2 regions of the Nocardioides hankookensis genome follow, and region 2 is predicted to be linked to the other one. Evidence: predicted binding sites of a transcription regulator. Region 2 holds the regulator's gene; the other holds the start of a gene.
The links. The regulator LexA, encoded in region 2, represses DNA repair genes until DNA is damaged. The targets are predictions, from matches to a motif close to TCGAACANNTGTTCGA.

Region 1 (7,806 bases), on a different contig from region 2:
CGCTCGGTGTGACGGTCGGCAAGGTGCGCACCATGATCCGCGACCACGAGCTCGCCGCCGCCGTACCGTCGCCCGGCGCGGGCCAGCAGGTCCCGGCCGACTTCATCCAGGACGGCCAGGTCGTCAAGGGCCTCCCCGGCCTGCTGACGATCCTCCACGACGGTCGCTACGACGACCGTGAGTGCATCGCGTGGCTCTTCACCGACGACGACTACCCCGGGCGTCCGATCGACGCGCTGCGCGAGAACCGAGGGTCCGAGGTGAAGCGCCGCGCCCAGGCGATGTCGCTGTGAGGGGACGCGAGGGCTGGCTGCGGCTCTGCGGTTGGTGACCAAACGTCGGGCAGAGGCGGCGGTCAGACGGCCCGCTGCGTCGCCGACGCGGCCAGCCCGCGCAGCACCTCGGTGGCGTGGTCGTCGAGACCCGCCCGGTCGAGGGAACGTACGGCGCGGGTCGCCAGCTCGTCGATGACCGCCTCGACCTGGGCGTGCGCGCCGCTGGCGTCGATGACCCGGCGCAGCTCGGCGACCTCGTCGACCGACAGGGCGGTGCCGAGGGAGCGGTCGAGGAGCGCCGCGTCGGCGGGGGAGGCGGCGTCGAGGGCCAGGGCGACCAGCACGGTGCGCTTGCCCTCGATCAGGTCGTCGCCGGCGGGCTTGCCGGTCGTCGCCGGGTCGCCGAAGACACCGAGCAGGTCGTCGCGCAGCTGGAACGCCTCGCCCAGCGGCAGCCCGAACTCGCTCAGCGCCTGCATGGTCGACGCGGAGGCGCCGGCGAGGGCGGCGCCGATGTGCAGCGGGCGCTCGATGGAGTACTTCGCCGACTTGTAGCGCAGCACGGTCATCGCGGCGTCGACGTCGGCACGGCCCCGGGCCTGCACGGAGACGTCGAGGAACTGGCCGGCGATCACCTCGGACCGACAACGGTCGAAGACCTCGAGGGCGGGCGCCACCTGGGTGATCGGCAGGCCGCAGCGCCGGAGCAGCTCGTCGGCCCAGCTCAGCAGCAGGTCGCCGAGCAGGATCGCCGCGGCGGCGCCGTACTGCTCCTGGTCGCCGCGCCAGCCGGCCGCACGGTGCTCGGCCTCGAAGGTCCGGTGCGTCGCTGGCCGGCCGCGTCGGGTGTCGGAGGCGTCCATCAGGTCGTCGTGGACCAGCGCGCTGGCGTGCAGCAGCTCGAGCGAGGCACAGGCGCGGACGAGTGCCTCCTCGTCGGCGGGGCTCGCGACGGCGCGGTGGCCCCAGTAGCAGAACGACGCCCGGAAGCGCTTGCCGCCGCGGACCGACGTACGCGCCTCGGCGACCAACCGGTCGGCGTCGCTGCCGAGCGGCGCGAGGAGCGCGGCCTGCTCGTCGATGAACGCGTCGAGAGCTGCCTGGACCCGGTCGCGGAACGCGGCGCTGTCCCACCCGTTCGCCGTCACCCGCACGAGACTAGCCAGTGGACACCGGCGTCCTGCGGGCGGTCCCCGTCCTTAGACTGTTGCGTATGGCGAACACGCAGGCACCCCGGATCGGCGACCTGGTCCGAGCGGGCGAGCGGTCGTTCTCCTTCGAGTTCTTCCCGCCCAAGGACGAGGCCGGCGAGGAGCAGCTCTGGCAGGCGATCCGCGAGCTCGAGCCCTACCGGCCGACCTTCGTCTCGGTGACGTACGGCGCCGGCGGGTCGACGCGCGATTCCACCGTGCGGATCACCGGCCGGATCGCGGCCGAGACCACGATGACGCCGATGGCCCACCTCACCTGCGTCGCGCACACGGAGGCGGAGCTCACCGGTGTCCTCGACTCGTACGCCGAGGTCGGCATCGGCAACGTGATGCTGTTGCGGGGCGACCCCCAGGAGGGTCCGCGCGCGCCGTGGGCCCCGACCAAGGGCGGCTTCACCTACGCGCAGGAGCTGGTCGAGCTGGTGCACGCCCGGGGCGACTTCAGCATCGGCGTGGCGGCGTTCCCCGAGGGGCACCCGTCCGCGGAGTCGCTCGACCGCGACGCCGACGTGCTCGTCGCGAAGGCCCGTGCGGGTGCGGAGTTCGCGGTCACCCAGATGTTCTTCCGCGCCGAGGACTACTTCGCGCTGGTCGAGCGGGTCCGCGCCCGCGGCGTCGACCTGCCGATCCTGCCGGGCATCATGCCGATCCTGAACCTCGGCAACATCCGCCGTCAGGGTGAGCTGATCGGCACCGAGGTGCCGGCGTCGGTGGTCGAGCGGATCTCCGCCCACGACGGCGACCCCGCCGCCATGCGGGCCGCCGGCATCGCGCTGGCCGCCGAGCTCTGCGAGGAGCTGCTCGACGGCGGTGCACCGGGCCTGCACTTCTACACGCTGAACCGCTCCAAGGCGACGCGCGAGATCTTCTCCGCGCTCAACATGTCGGTCTAGGCCGAGCCGACCTCCGCCGCCACCAGCGCGGCCGACAACCCCACGAACGGCAGCCCGGCGCCCGGGGTGGCGTGCGCGCCCGCGGCGTACACGCCCTCGATCGGCGTGCGCGGGCCGAGCCGCCGGCGCACGGTCGCGCGGCCCTGCCAGAGCACGCCCATCGGGGAGCCGCCCCACCGCTCGACCTGGTCGCGCGGGCTGAGGTCGACCCGCTCGACCACCTGGGCGCGGACGTCGATGCGGTGCCGCGCCAGCGCGCGCAGGATGTCCTCCGAGAGCCGGCCGCGCCCGTGGACCGTCAGCGTCGACGCGCCGGACGGCGCCCGCCCGCCCGTGCGTACGACGAGCATCGGGTCGCCGTGCAGCACCAGCTCGTGCGGCAGGTCCGGTGCCTCGCCGGACAGGCCGAGGTGGGCGACGACCGGCGGGATCGCGGGCATGGTCCGGACGACGTGCTCGGCGAGCGCCGGCAGCCGTCGCGGGTCGATAGCGCAGACCACGACGTCGGCGTCGAGCTCGCCGGCCGTGGTGGAGACGGCGGCGACGCGGCCGTCGCGCACCACCAGGTCCCGCACCTCGGTGCCTGTCAGCGTCGCCACCTTGCGGGTCGCCAGGCGGTCGGCCAGCGCGGTGCCGAGGCGGGCCATGCCGCCCTCGACCGTCCAGGCCCCGAACCGCTGCTCGACGTACGCCGTCGAGCCCGCCCAGGCCGGCACGTTGCGCAGCTCGTGACCCTCGGCGACGAACGGGTGGCCGGCCACCAGCCGCAGCCTCTCGTCCTTGAAGGTCCGCTTCAGCCGCTTGTGGAGCGTCTCGCGGCTGTCCAGCCTGGCGGCCACGTCGCGCGGCAGGTCGTCGGGGTTCCACGGGTTCTCGAGGTAGCCGTGCCGCAGCACCTCCCAGTCGTCGGTGTACGACGCGACGTGGTCGACCCACCGCTGGCCGAGCCCGCGCCCGAGCTCGTCGAACGCCGCGATCTGGGCGGCGCGACCGCTCGGCACCCGCACCGACGAACCGTCCTCGAACCGGTGCTCGCGCACGACGTCCAGCGCCACCAGGTCCAGCTCCCGCTCGAGCGGGCGGCCGGACTTGCGGAAGAGGTCGCGCACGACCGCCGGCAGCAGCGTGTACGTCGGGCCCGCGTCCCAGGCGAACTCGCCCGCCGTCACCTCGGAGAGCGGGCCGCCGAGGGTGGGGGAGCGCTCGACCAGGGTGACCGCGTGCCCGAGCTTGGCGAGGCGGACCGCGGAGGCCAGACCTCCGAAGCCGCCGCCGACGACCACCACGCGCGGCACGGTCAGTCGACCTCGATCTCGGTGGCGCCGGTCATCGCGGCCAGCTCGTCGTACGTCGTGGAGAAGACGGCGGCCGGGTGGCCCGCGGCGGCCCAGACCACGTCGTAGCGGCGCAGCCAGGGATCGAGGTAGGTCGGCACCGCCGACGGGTGGCCGATGGGCGAGACACCGCCGATGACCTGCCCGGTGTGCTCGCGCACGAACTCCGGCGTCGCCCGCTTGAGTTTGCTCACACCGAGCGACGACGCGACCTTGGTGGTGTCGACGCGGTGGGCGCCTGAGGTCAGAATGAGCACCGGCGTCGTGTCGGCGTCGAAGAGCAGACTGTTCGCGATCGCACCGACCTCGCACCCCAGCGCCTCGGCCGCGAGCGCCGCGGTGTGCACCGAGTCGGGCAGGATGACGACCTCACCGGTGCCGCCACGTCGCGCGTGGTCGTCGCGGAACCGGGTGATCGACGGGTGTTCGGTGTCCATGGTCGAGACCCTAGGGCAGCGTGCCTGCCCCGGGATCCCGGCCCGTGACGAGGAGGAGACGCATGACCCAGGACCGGCCGACCTCGGTGGTGGCGGCGGTGTGGCTCACCTGGGCCCTCGTCGCTCTGTCGGGGATCACCGCGGTGCTGTCCGTCCTGTTCAAGGACGAGCTGATGGACGCATGGGAGTCCGGGCGGGAGGACGCCGGCTCCGTGCAGGCCCCGTCGATCGTGCCGGTCGCCGTGGTCATGCTGATCGTCTTCGCCCTGGTCGCGGTGGTGCTGCTGCAGTTCTTCCGGTCCGGGCACGGGTGGGCACGGGTCGCGCTGACCGCGACCGTCGTGCTGATGGCGATCAGCACCGCGGCCACGCTCCGCATCGGCCCGCCGGCGCTCTTCGTCGTGCTGTCCGTCGTCGGCCTGCTGCTCCAGCTCGGCGTCGTGGTCGCGCTGTGGAGCCGCGACACCGCGACGTACCTGCGCGCCCACGACGCCACCCAGGACCTGCACTCCGGCTCTTGACGCGCTGTCGGCGCTCGGGTGTACCGTGAGCCGTGTTCGAACGTCTGTTCGAACACGGCTCGGTGGACGCGACCTCGACCCCCGCCTCCGCCGGGCCGGCGACACCCGGAGGTGCTCGATGAACCCGTACGCCCTGCCCGCGACCACCCACTCCTACCTCGCCCGCGCGGCCGAGTCGCTGAGCGAGGCCGTGGCGGCCACCGAGGCGTCCACGCGCTACGCCTGCGCCCACGTGGCGGCCCTGCGGGCCGCCGCCGCGCTGCTGTCGGCGCGCGCCCGACCGGCCGCCGGACGCGGCCGGCGCCCGCAGAAGAACGCGTGGGTGCTGCTCACCGAGGTGGCACCCGAGCTCGGCGAGTGGGCCACCTTCTTCGCCGGCGGCGCCGCGAAGCGGGCCGCGGCCGAGGCGGGCTCGAGCCGCGCCGTCGCCGAGCGCGAGGCCGACGACCTGGTGCGCGACGCCGACCGGTTCCTCGCGGTGGTCGAGCGCTCGCTCGGCCTGGTGCCGCACCTCCCGCTGGAGATCCACGCCCCGGCGGTGCGTGCCGGCTGACACCGGGGCGCCGACCTCTAGGGTTGGTCGCATGACGGAACGCCCCAGCGACCGACCCAGCGACAGACGCAGCGCCGCCCGCACCTCCGTGGTCTGGGACGCCGTCCGGCCGCACGTCGCGACCGGGGCCGACGTGCTCGACATCGGCGGCGGCACGGGAGGTTTCGCGGTCCGGGTGGCCGAGCTCGGCGCCCAGGTGACGGTCGTCGACCCGAGCCCCGACGCGCTGGCCTCGCTCGCCCGTCGCGCCCGCGAGCTCTCCGTCGAGGTCTCGGGTGTGCAGGGCGACCTGTCCACGCTGCTCGAGGTCGCCGGACCGGCGAGCGCCGACCTGGTCCTGTGCCACGGCGTGCTCGAGGTCGTCGACGACCCGGCGGCCGCGCTGGCCACGATCCGCGAGGTGCTGCGTCCCGGCGGCGTGCTCAGCCTGCTCGTGTCCCAGCGGCACGCGGCCGTGGTCGCCCGGGCGATGGCCGGGCACTTCACCCAGGCGCTGACACTGCTCGACGCCGGACCGGGGGAGCGCGACGGCCGGGCCGGCCACCGCTTCACCGCCGCCGAGGCCAGCGACCTGGTCGGCGGTGCCGGCTTCACGGTCGAGTCCGTCCACGGCGTCCGGGTCTTCGCCGACCTGGTGCCGGGCTCGCTGCTCGACCTCGAGCCGGGCGCGACGGCGGCGCTCGTGGAGCTCGAGCGAGCGGTCTCGGCACGCGCGGAGTACCTGCCGCTGGCCGCTCAGCTGCACCTGCTCGCGCGCTGAGATTTTGCTTCCGCGGACTGGTCCGGCGGGGTTCACCGGATTGTTAGGTGGGTAATTTCCCGATCCCGGCTACCGAGATGCCCGGGCGCTGCCTAGACTTGCCGGTGCCGGAGAAGATCTGTCCGGCGGACGACCATGGGGAGGTGCGGTGCCACTCTCGGAAGAGGAGCTCCGACTGCTCGAGCAGATGGAGCGTGCCCTCGTCGAAGAGGACCCCAAGTTCGCTTCGACGCTGCGCGGCACGGCGTTCCGCCGATCCGCCCGTCGCCGGGCCATCGTCGCCGGGGTCTGCTTCGCCGTCGGGGTCGCGGTCCTGATGACCGGTGCCGTCGCCCGCATCACCGTGCTCGGCATCGCCGGGTTCGTGGTGATGCTCGGCTCGGCCACCGTGGCCCTCGCGTCGCTGCGCGGCCAGCACGGCCCCGCCGCCGCTGACCCCCGCGCCAGCCACCCCAGCCGTGGCGGCTTCACCGTCATCGACGGCGGTCGCCGCAACAAGCGTTCGCGCTCCGCCTCCCGCGGCTCCTTCATGGACCGCATGAACGACCGGTGGAACCGTCGCCGCGAGAGCGGCGGCTTCTAGGCGGACACCACTCCGCGCAGACCCCCCTGCGACCCGGCCGAGCGACGTTCGGCCGGGTCGTTCTCGTGTACGGCGTTCCCGCCGCCACGAGACCCGCTACGAGACTTGGTCGACCACGCCGCCGTAGCGGGCCTCGAAGGTGCCGGGAGCGGTGCGCCGGCGCCGCGACGAGAGCGCGGTGCGCGGCCACCAGGTGGCCCGGCGCCGGGCCGAGCGCGCCGCCCCGCCGAAGAGCGCGGCCACGCACGTCTCCCCGTCGGCGCGCAGGCGCACCGGGTCGAGGCTCGCCCCCGAGCGCGAGTAGCGGTCCAGCTCGACCGTGTGCACGAGTCGGTCGAGCGCGCCGACCGCCTCGGGCGCGATCGCGGGGCCGTGCGCCGGGCGTTCGACGGTGTCCGGTCCGACGGGGGCGCCGAAGTACTCGACGAGCACGGCCCGGGTCGCACGCGGCGACCGGTCGCGCGGCCAGGGCAGGCCGAGGTCGACGGCCGTGTCGCGCAGCTCCGCCCAGACCGGCTCGGCGAGCCCGGAGGCGAGCCTGCGCTCGCGGCGCCGCGCACGCAGCGTCCGGGGCAGCAGCACGCCACCGGCGACGAGCAGCAGCACCGCGAGGCCACCCAGCGTGGGGATCCACGGCACCGACGAGCCGCCGCTGCTCTGGTCGTCCGCGGCGGCCGCCGCGGACTCGGTGTCGCGCGGGCGGTTCGGCTGGGTCGGGGCGGAGGAGCTCTGCGAGGCGGACGGCTCGTCGGTGGGTTCGTCCTGCGGGTCCGAGCCCGGCTCGGTGTAGCTCGGCACCTCGTCGGCGCGACCGGCCGGGGTCGGCTCGAACCGCACCCAGCCGGCGCCGTCGAAGTAGAGCTCGGGCCAGGCGTGCATGTCCTTGCTGGAGTAGACCCACTGGTTGGGACCGTCGGGGTCGGGGTGCAGGAAGCCGATCGCGACCCGTGCCGGGATCCCGAGCTGCCGGGCCATGACCGCCATCGCCGACGCGAACTGCTCGCAGTAGCCCACCCGGCCGCCGGGGCCGTCGGAGAGGAACTCGACGAGCGCGTCGCTGCCGTTGCCGTCCGGGCCCTGGGCCAGCGAGTAGGTGAAGCCGCCGTCCTCGCGGAACCAGTTCTGCAGCGCCACGGCCTTCTCGTACGGCGTCTCCGCGCCGTCGGTGACCTGCACGGCGAGGTCGTGCACGATCGGCGGCAGGTCGTCGGGGAGGTCGGTGAAGATGTCGCTGACCTT
Region 2 (7,806 bases):
CGTGGCGCCACCCGACTTGATGGTGCCGGCGGACGCGTCGGCGCCGCGCATGAAGGAGACGGGGCCCGACGCGGTGCCGCCGGAGGAGAGCAGCTCCTTGGAGGAGCGGATGCGGGAGAGGTTGAGGCCGGCGCCGGAGCCGCCCTTGAAGATGAAGCCCTCTTCCTTGTACCAGTTCAGGATCGAGTCCATGGAGTCGTCGACGGAGAGGATGAAGCAGGCCGAGACCTGCTGCGGCGACGGGGTGCCGACGTTGAACCAGACGGGGCTGTTGAACGAGAAGTACTGGTGCACGAGCAGCCAGGTGAGCTCGTGCTCGAAGACCTCGGCGTCGGCGGCAGACGCGAAGTAGCCGTGGTCGACACCGGCCTTCGTGTACGTCTTCACGATGCGGTCGATGAGCTGCTTGAGGCTCCACTCCCGGGCGTCGGTGCCGACGGCACCGCGGAAGTACTTGGTCGTGACGATGGTCGAGGCGTTGACCGACCAGAAGTCGGGGTACTCGACCCCGCGCTGCTCGAAGACCGTGACGCCGGTCTTCCAGTTGGTCTGCACGACGTCGCGACGCTCCCACGTCAGCTCGTCGTACGGGTGCACACCCTCCGTGCTGAAGATGCGCTCCAGCTTCAGCCCGGCGCCCGCCTTGGCGGTCTTGCCGCTCACCGTCTCGGTCATCCCTCTTGTGTCCCGTCTGTCGAGGTGTTGGTTCGATCATTGCTGCTGGCACCGACAGTCCGGACGGACCTCGGTGCCGACGTTGGTGGGCCCGGCGCGCGTAGCTTCCCCACTGCGCACGCCGGGCCGTCTGGGGTCAGCCCGTCGGAACGGGCTGAGGGGTGTCGACCGCGGTGCGCTCGGCGCGCAGCATCGCGATCTCGTCCTCGAAGTCGTCCGCGGACTCGAAGGCCCGGTAGACGCTCGCGAAGCGCAGGTAGGCGACCTCGTCGAGCTCGCGCAGCGGGCCGAGGATCGCGAGGCCGACCTCGTGGGCCGGGATCTCGGCGGCCCCGGCGAGCCGGAGCGCGTCCTCGACCGCCTGGCCCAGGCAGGCCAGCTGGTCCTCGGTCACCGGACGGCCCTTGCATGCCTTCCGGACGCCCGAGACCGCCTTGTCGCGGGTGAACGGCTCGCTCGCGCCGGAGCGCTTGAGCACGGTCAGCTGCATCAGCTCCACGGTCGTGAAGCGGCGCTCGCAGGCCGAGCAGGTACGCCGGCGGCGGATCGAGCCGCCGTCGTCGGCCACGCGTGAGTCAAGCACCCGGGTGTCGGTGTTGCGGCAGTACGGACAGTGCACCGGGGGCTCCTCTCTGGCCTGTGGATAAACGGGGTCCCGCTGTGTACAACGAGCGCACACCTGTGGGTCTTCCACGACCTTCTGTGAACTAGATGTGGATAACTACACCGGTGTAAGTACTAGATGTAGTGGTAACCGTACGCCCGCTCGGGAGACCGCGCAAGTAGCGCGGAGAAGTTCCTCGGCGGCTCCGGCGCCGTTCGGTAAAGCCGCAGGTCAGGGCCCGTCCCGGCTCCGAAAATCGCCTCCTCGGGGGGCGTGTCGCGGGCCGCGTCGGCACCTCCGACTCACCCGCGCGGGTGGTTTGTCGGTGCACCACCGACGGCAGATGACAGGCATGGACGAAACCCGGTCTGAGACGACCGCCCGCCTCTTCGCCGCACGGCGCGACGCGGACACCACCGAACGGTCCCGCCTCGATGACGAGCTGGTCCGGCTGAACATGCGGATGGCGGTCGACGCCACCCGCCGCTTCCGAGGTCGTGGCATCCCGACCGACGACCTCCAGCAGGTCGCGTACGTCGGGCTGGTCAAGGCGGTCCGTGGTTTCGACCCCGAGCGCGGGCACGACTTCCTCAGCTTCGCGATCCCGACCATCCGCGGCGAGGTGCGCCGCCACTTCCGCGACCTGGGCTGGATGGTGCGCCCGCCGCGGTCGATCCAGGAGACGCAGAGCAAGATCATCGGCTGCGAGAGCGAGCTCTTCCAGGAGCACGGCCGCGCGCCGCGGCCCTCGGAGATCGCCCGGCACCTCGGCATCGAGGTCGAGGCGGTGGTCGAGGCGCTCGGGGCGAGCGGCTGCTTCGCCCCGGCCTCGCTCGACGCGCCCGTGGGCGCCGACGAGGAGACGCTGACCCAGCGGCTCGGCGGCGACGACCACGGCTTCGACGTCGCCGAGGCCCGCGCCGTGCTGGCCCCGCTGCTGGCCCGGCTCACCCCGCGGGAGCGCACGATCGTGGAGCTGCGCTTCTTCCAGGGCCGCACCCAGTCGGAGATCGGCCGCGAGATCGGCGTGACCCAGATGCAGGTGTCCCGCCTGCTGACCCGGCTGATGGCCCGGATGCGCGAGGAGCTGACCGTCGCGCACGCCGCCTGACGCCACGCCGGGCACAGCTAGGACGCGGCCGACCGGGCCCCGTCGGGCAGGTCGAGCACGAACCACGAGGTCGTCCCCACGTCGTCGCGCTCGGAGCCCCAGCTGTCGGCGAGCGCGTCCACCAGCACCAGGCCGCGGCCGAAGACCCGCATCGGGTCGTCGTCCTCGACCGGCTCGGCGGCCGAGCCGGCTCCGCCGTGGTCGCGCACGGACACCGTCAGCATGCCGTCGTCGAGGCTGATCGTGAGCTCGCTGGTGGCGTCGGCGTGGATGACGGCGTTGGTGACGATCTCCGAGAGGCAGAGCTCCGCGGTGTCGACCGGGTCGTCCTCGACCCCCCACCCCGCGAGCGTGGCCCGCAGGAACCTCCGGGCGGCACTGGCGGCCCGGGGATCGCTCTCGAGCGCGAGCGAGGCCGATCGCACCGAGGCGTCGACCTCGGCCCGACCCGTGGCCACCGGGGTCGCGACGCCGCGCGCCCGCACCCGTCGTACGGCGTCGCCGGCCTGCCGCGCGAGCGTGGTCAGCACCTCGCGCTGCTCGCCGCCGAAGTCCTGCCGGCGGTCGTAGTAGACGAGCAGGCCACCGAGCGGCGTCGTCACGCCCGGCAGCGGGTACGCCGCCAGCGCCTGCGTGCCGGCATCGACCTGGGCGGCGACGAGACCGGCGTACCGACCGGCGAAGGAGTCGAGGTCGCCGAAGACCGCCGTGCCGGAGCGCACCACCCCGGTCAGCGGGACGTCGTCGTAGGCGTCGATGTGGCACCAGTCGGCACGAGCCCCGGCCGGGGAGGCCGGCAGGAAGCGGAGCCGGCGACCGCCGCCCTCGACCAGGGCGACCCCGACCGCGCGTACGTCGGGCAGGGCGAGCAGCTCGCGCACGAGCGACCGCGCGACCGCATCGACGTCGGCCGCGCTGGCAAGACCGACGGGAACCGAACCCTCGCGGTAGTCCCCCACGCTCGACAGCGTAGATCAAGCCTCCGGGTACCGTGGGGCGTCGCGACCGGTCAGGGTCGATCGGCCACAATGGCCCCGTGAGGCGGGGTCAGTGACGGGTGCGACCGGGGGCAAGCGGGCGGGGTCGCGCCGCGGACCGCGCAAGAAGACCACGTCCCGCCCGGCCCTGCTCGCGCTGGCGCTCGGCATCACGTTGTCGGTGGTGGCGTGGGGCTACCTCGTGTACGCCGCCGTCGACTTCGGCTCCACGGCACGCGGCGGCGACTCCCAGGCGTGGATCTTCCTGGCGATCGCCTCGATCGGCGCGGTCGCATGCCTCTTCTTCGGTCTGATGCTCGTCGCCCGGCTGCTGCGCCGTCTCGGCATCACCAAGCCCCCGACATCGACCGAGGCTCCCGACGAGCCGGATGGACCCCGGCCGATCGGCGGGCGGCGCGCGGCGCGCTAGTCCGGGCGCTCACGGTCCGCGAGGCGGCGCACGAACTTCAGGCCCGACCAGGTGTCGTCGATCGCCGCGACCTTCACGTCGACCCACCCGAGGCGCAGCCCGAGCTCGCGCACGGCGTTGTCGTCGAGGTCGCTCGCGATGCCGAGCTGGCGTCGGGCCGCCTTCTTCGGCCAGCAGGTCCACACCATCCCGGCGGTCACGGTCCGCTCGAACACCGCTGGCAACCGGGCCTCGAGATCGGCCAGCCGGGTCTGGAAGGTGAGGGTGACGTCGAGGCCGGAGGCTGGCAGCCGGCCTACGACGCGCGCCGCGGTCTCGCCGAGCTCGAAGCCCTCCGGTGCACGGTCGAGCAGGACGAGGTGCTCGTCCTTGATCCCCAGCTTGCGCACCAGCGGGGTGCCCGAGTAGCCGGCCATGCCGGAAGCGTAGGGGTCGAAATGCCGCGAGGGGCGGAGCCTGTCGGCTCCGCCCCTCGTCTTCCCCGGTCCGTCGAGCGGGGTCGAATCGCTCGACGAGATCTGTGTGGTCGTCCGAGTCAGTCGACCGGGATCAGCAGGCGCTGGCCGGCGATGAGCATGCCGGAGTCGAGCGCGTTGAGCTTCTGGATGCGGTCGATCATCGCGTCGACGTCGCCGTCGTCGGCGGCCGCGGAGGCGATGTCCCACAGGGTGTCGCCGGTGCCGACGAGCACCACCGCGGTGGGCTCGGGTGTGCCGGCGTGGTCGGTGGCCACGGAGCCGGAGGCGACGACGATGCCGACGGCGAGGGCCACCAGCAGACCGAGGAGCACGACCACGACGCGGCCGCGGCGGGTCAGCCGGACAGTGCTGCGCGGCCGGGCGGCGGGCTTCGAGTGGAACATCTGGTCGATCGTCATGGTGCTCATGTGCTTGGCTCCTGGGGGAAGTGGCCTTCTCGATGACACCAGTTCTAGAGGGAGCCACCGACAGTCGCTCCGCAGCTGTCTGGACCGCCGTCTCGATCAGGTGTTCGATCGAACGTGTGTACGACGTTAGAGCACCTGTTCGAACGACGCAAGGCCCCGGGCGAACATTTGTTCGAGCCGTTCCGAGGCGGCGGAGCCCGACACGCCCGTTCGAACAAATGTTTGAACCCGGCGGCCGGGATGGCTAGCGTGGGCCCATGGCCAAGAAGATGGATACGGTGCGCGAGCTGCCCGACGGGCCGGCCGATGCCACCGGGCTCACCCCGCGCCAGCAGCGCGTCCTGCAGACGATCAAGGACTCGATCGAGAAGCGGGGCTACCCGCCCAGCATGCGCGAGATCGGCGAAGCGGTGGGGCTCACCAGCTCCTCGAGCGTCGCCCACCAGCTGAAGGTGCTCGAGGAGAAGGGCTACCTCAAGCGCGACCCCAACCGGCCGCGCGCCCTCGAGGTGTTCCTCCCCGAGGTGATGGCGGCCCGGCGCTCGCTCGGCAGCGCCGACGAGTCGACCACCGACGAGACCGGGATCGGCGACACCGTCCCGGCCGCGTCGTACGTCCCCCTGGTCGGCCGGATCGCCGCCGGCGGGCCCATCCTGGCCGAGGAGACGTACGACGAGGTCTTCCCGCTGCCGCGGCAGCTGGTCGGCGAGGGCGAGCTGTTCCTGCTCGAGGTCTCCGGCGACTCGATGGTCGAGGCGGCCATCTGCGACGGCGACTACGTGGTCATCCGCAAGGAGCAGACCGCCGAGAACGGCGAGATCGTCGCGGCGCTCCTCGACGGCGAGGCCACGGTCAAGACCCTGCAGCGCAAGGACGGAAAGGTGTGGCTCCTGCCGCACAACCCGAACTACGATCCCATCGACGGCACCCACGCCACCATCTTGGGAAAGGTGACGGCGGTGCTGCGCAGGGTTTGATCGCTCGTGAATTTCTGGCTTCCCCTGGGAATCCCCTGATCCGACCCTGACGTTGGTAACAGGGGAGGATCCCTGATGGCACGGGAGGGCCGATGGAAGACGCTGGTGCTGTGACGACGGCACCTGCGCTTGCACGCGAACGGACGGTCCCCGGCTGGGCCCGCGCCCTTCTGGAGCTGCTGCTGATCCTCGCGCTCTGGGTCTTCTACAGCCTGGCCCGACTGCTGGCCAACACCAGCATGCAGCCGGCTCTCGACCGGGCCAACGACCTGCTGCACATCGAGGACCTCCTCGGGATCAGCTGGGAGGTCCCGCTCAACCAGCTCTTCACCGACCACCGCGTGGTCGGCCTCATCGGCAGCTACTGGTACGCGTCGCTGCACTACGTCGTCACCGCGGCCGTGCTGATCTGGCTCTGGCGCCTGGGCGCCGACCGCTACGGGCCGGCCCGGCGTGCGCTGGTGATCGGCACGCTGCTCGGCCTGGCGGCGTACCTGATGATGCCGACGGCGCCGCCGCGCTTCATCAGCGGGTACGTCGACGTGCTCAGCCTGCACGCGGCCGACGGCTGGTGGGGCGGCGACGCCTCGGCACCGCGCGGGCTCGGCGGGCTGACCAACGAGCTGGCGGCGTTCCCCTCCCTGCATGCCGGCTGGTCGCTGTGGGTGGCGCTGGCGCTGCAGGTCTACGCGACCCGCAAGTGGGTGCGCGTGCTGGGCTGGGCGTACGCCGTCGGCACCGCGATCGTCATCGTCGGCACCGGCAACCACTGGGTGATCGACGCCCTGGTCGGCTGGCTGGTCATCCTGGTCGGCTGGGCGGCCGCCCGCGCGATCGGCCGGATCCCGCTGCCGTCGCTGTGGCCGGCACGACTCAGACGAACGTCGGATGAACTCTCGGCGCTCGCGCCCGCGTCACGTGAGGAGCCGCCGGTCGTTGGGTAGGTCGTGACCATGCCGATCACCCCAGACCGCCTCTCGCTGCGCCGACGCACCGTGCTCGCGTCCGGCACCGTGGGTGCCGCCGGTGCTGCCGCCGTCAGCACCACCGACGCCGAGGCGGCCCCCGCGCGCCCCGGCCACCGCCGCTTCCGGCACGGGGTCGCCTCGGGCGACCCGCTCCCCCGCGCCGTGCTGATCTGGACCCGGGTCACCCCGACCCCGGCCAGCACCCCCGGATCCGGCAAGGGCCCGCGGGTCAAGGTCACCTGGGAGGTCGCCACCGACCGCCGCTTCCGCCACGTCGTACGCCGCGGGACGTTCGCCACCGGCCCGAGCCGCGACCACACGGTCAAGGTCGACGTGACCGGGCTCGACCCGGCGACCTGGTACCACTACCGCTTCCACCTGGCCGGCCAGACCAGCCGGGTCGGCCGCACCCGTACGGCGCCGGCGCCCGAGGCCACTCCCCGGCACCTGCGGTTCGGCGTCGTCTCGTGCGCCAACCTCCAGGCGGGGTGGTTCAGCGCCTACCGCGGGCTGGCCGACCGCGACGACCTGCACGCCGTCATCCACCTCGGCGACTACCTCTACGAGTACGGCCCCGGCCAGTACGGCTACGGGTCCGACGACCGCGACATCCGCTCCCACGTGCCCGCGCACGAGATGGTCTCGCTGCCCGACTACCGCCAGCGGCACGCGCAGTACAAGCAGGACCCCGACCTCCAGGACCTGCACGCGAAGTACCCCTGGATCATCACCTGGGACGACCACGAGGTCGCCAACGACCAGTGGAAGGACGGGGCCGAGAACCACAACCCCGACCTCGGCGAGGGCGACTACCACCGCCGCCGTGCTCGTGCGCACCGTGCGTACGACGAGTGGATGCCGGTGCGCCTCGACGGCACCGCCCGGCTCGGCGACGGCGACCGGCTCTTCCGGCGGTTCCGCTTCGGCACGCTCGCAGAGCTGAGCATGCTCGACCTGCGCAGCTACCGCGACGGCCAGCTGGAGGTGCCCGGCCCCGAGGTCGACGCCGCCGACCGCACCATCACCGGTCGCCAGCAGATGGACTGGCTCAAGGCCGGGCTCAAGCGCACCGGCGCCCAGTGGAAGATCGTGGGCAACCCGGTGATGATCGCCCCGGTCGAGTTCGGCTCCGTGCCGCACGACCTGATCGACCCGGTCAACGACGTGACCGGCCTGCT

Region 1: a site for LexA is predicted at 4,708-4,723, ahead of ACFPYL_RS10935 (SAV_6107 family HEPN domain-containing protein). Genes of this name have one in related genera too.

Annotation. Positions count from the first base shown of each region.
Region 1 covers NZ_JBHSRJ010000004.1:927,508-935,313, forward strand. The annotation lists gene ACFPYL_RS10905 (Rv2175c family DNA-binding protein) at 1-293, shown strand, start outside; gene ACFPYL_RS10910 (polyprenyl synthetase family protein) at 356-1,423, opposite strand; gene metF (methylenetetrahydrofolate reductase [NAD(P)H]) at 1,489-2,379, shown strand; gene ACFPYL_RS10920 (phytoene desaturase family protein) at 2,376-3,674, opposite strand; gene ACFPYL_RS10925 (YbaK/EbsC family protein) at 3,677-4,150, opposite strand; gene ACFPYL_RS10930 (hypothetical protein) at 4,213-4,671, shown strand; gene ACFPYL_RS10935 (SAV_6107 family HEPN domain-containing protein) at 4,790-5,224, shown strand; gene ACFPYL_RS10940 (class I SAM-dependent methyltransferase) at 5,256-5,984, shown strand; gene ACFPYL_RS10945 (DUF3040 domain-containing protein) at 6,133-6,567, shown strand; gene ACFPYL_RS10950 (transglutaminase family protein) at 6,664-7,806, opposite strand, start outside.
Region 2 covers NZ_JBHSRJ010000009.1:842,012-849,817, forward strand. The annotation lists gene ACFPYL_RS23700 (vitamin B12-dependent ribonucleotide reductase) at 1-675, opposite strand, end outside; gene nrdR (transcriptional regulator NrdR) at 812-1,294, opposite strand; gene ACFPYL_RS23710 (SigB/SigF/SigG family RNA polymerase sigma factor) at 1,632-2,390, shown strand; gene ACFPYL_RS23715 (ATP-binding protein) at 2,408-3,349, opposite strand; gene ACFPYL_RS23720 (hypothetical protein) at 3,441-3,797, shown strand; gene ACFPYL_RS23725 (DUF3052 domain-containing protein) at 3,794-4,213, opposite strand; gene ACFPYL_RS23730 (LysM peptidoglycan-binding domain-containing protein) at 4,333-4,683, opposite strand; gene lexA (transcriptional repressor LexA) at 4,941-5,660, shown strand; gene ACFPYL_RS23740 (phosphatase PAP2 family protein) at 5,771-6,604, shown strand; gene ACFPYL_RS23745 (alkaline phosphatase D family protein) at 6,614-7,806, shown strand, end outside.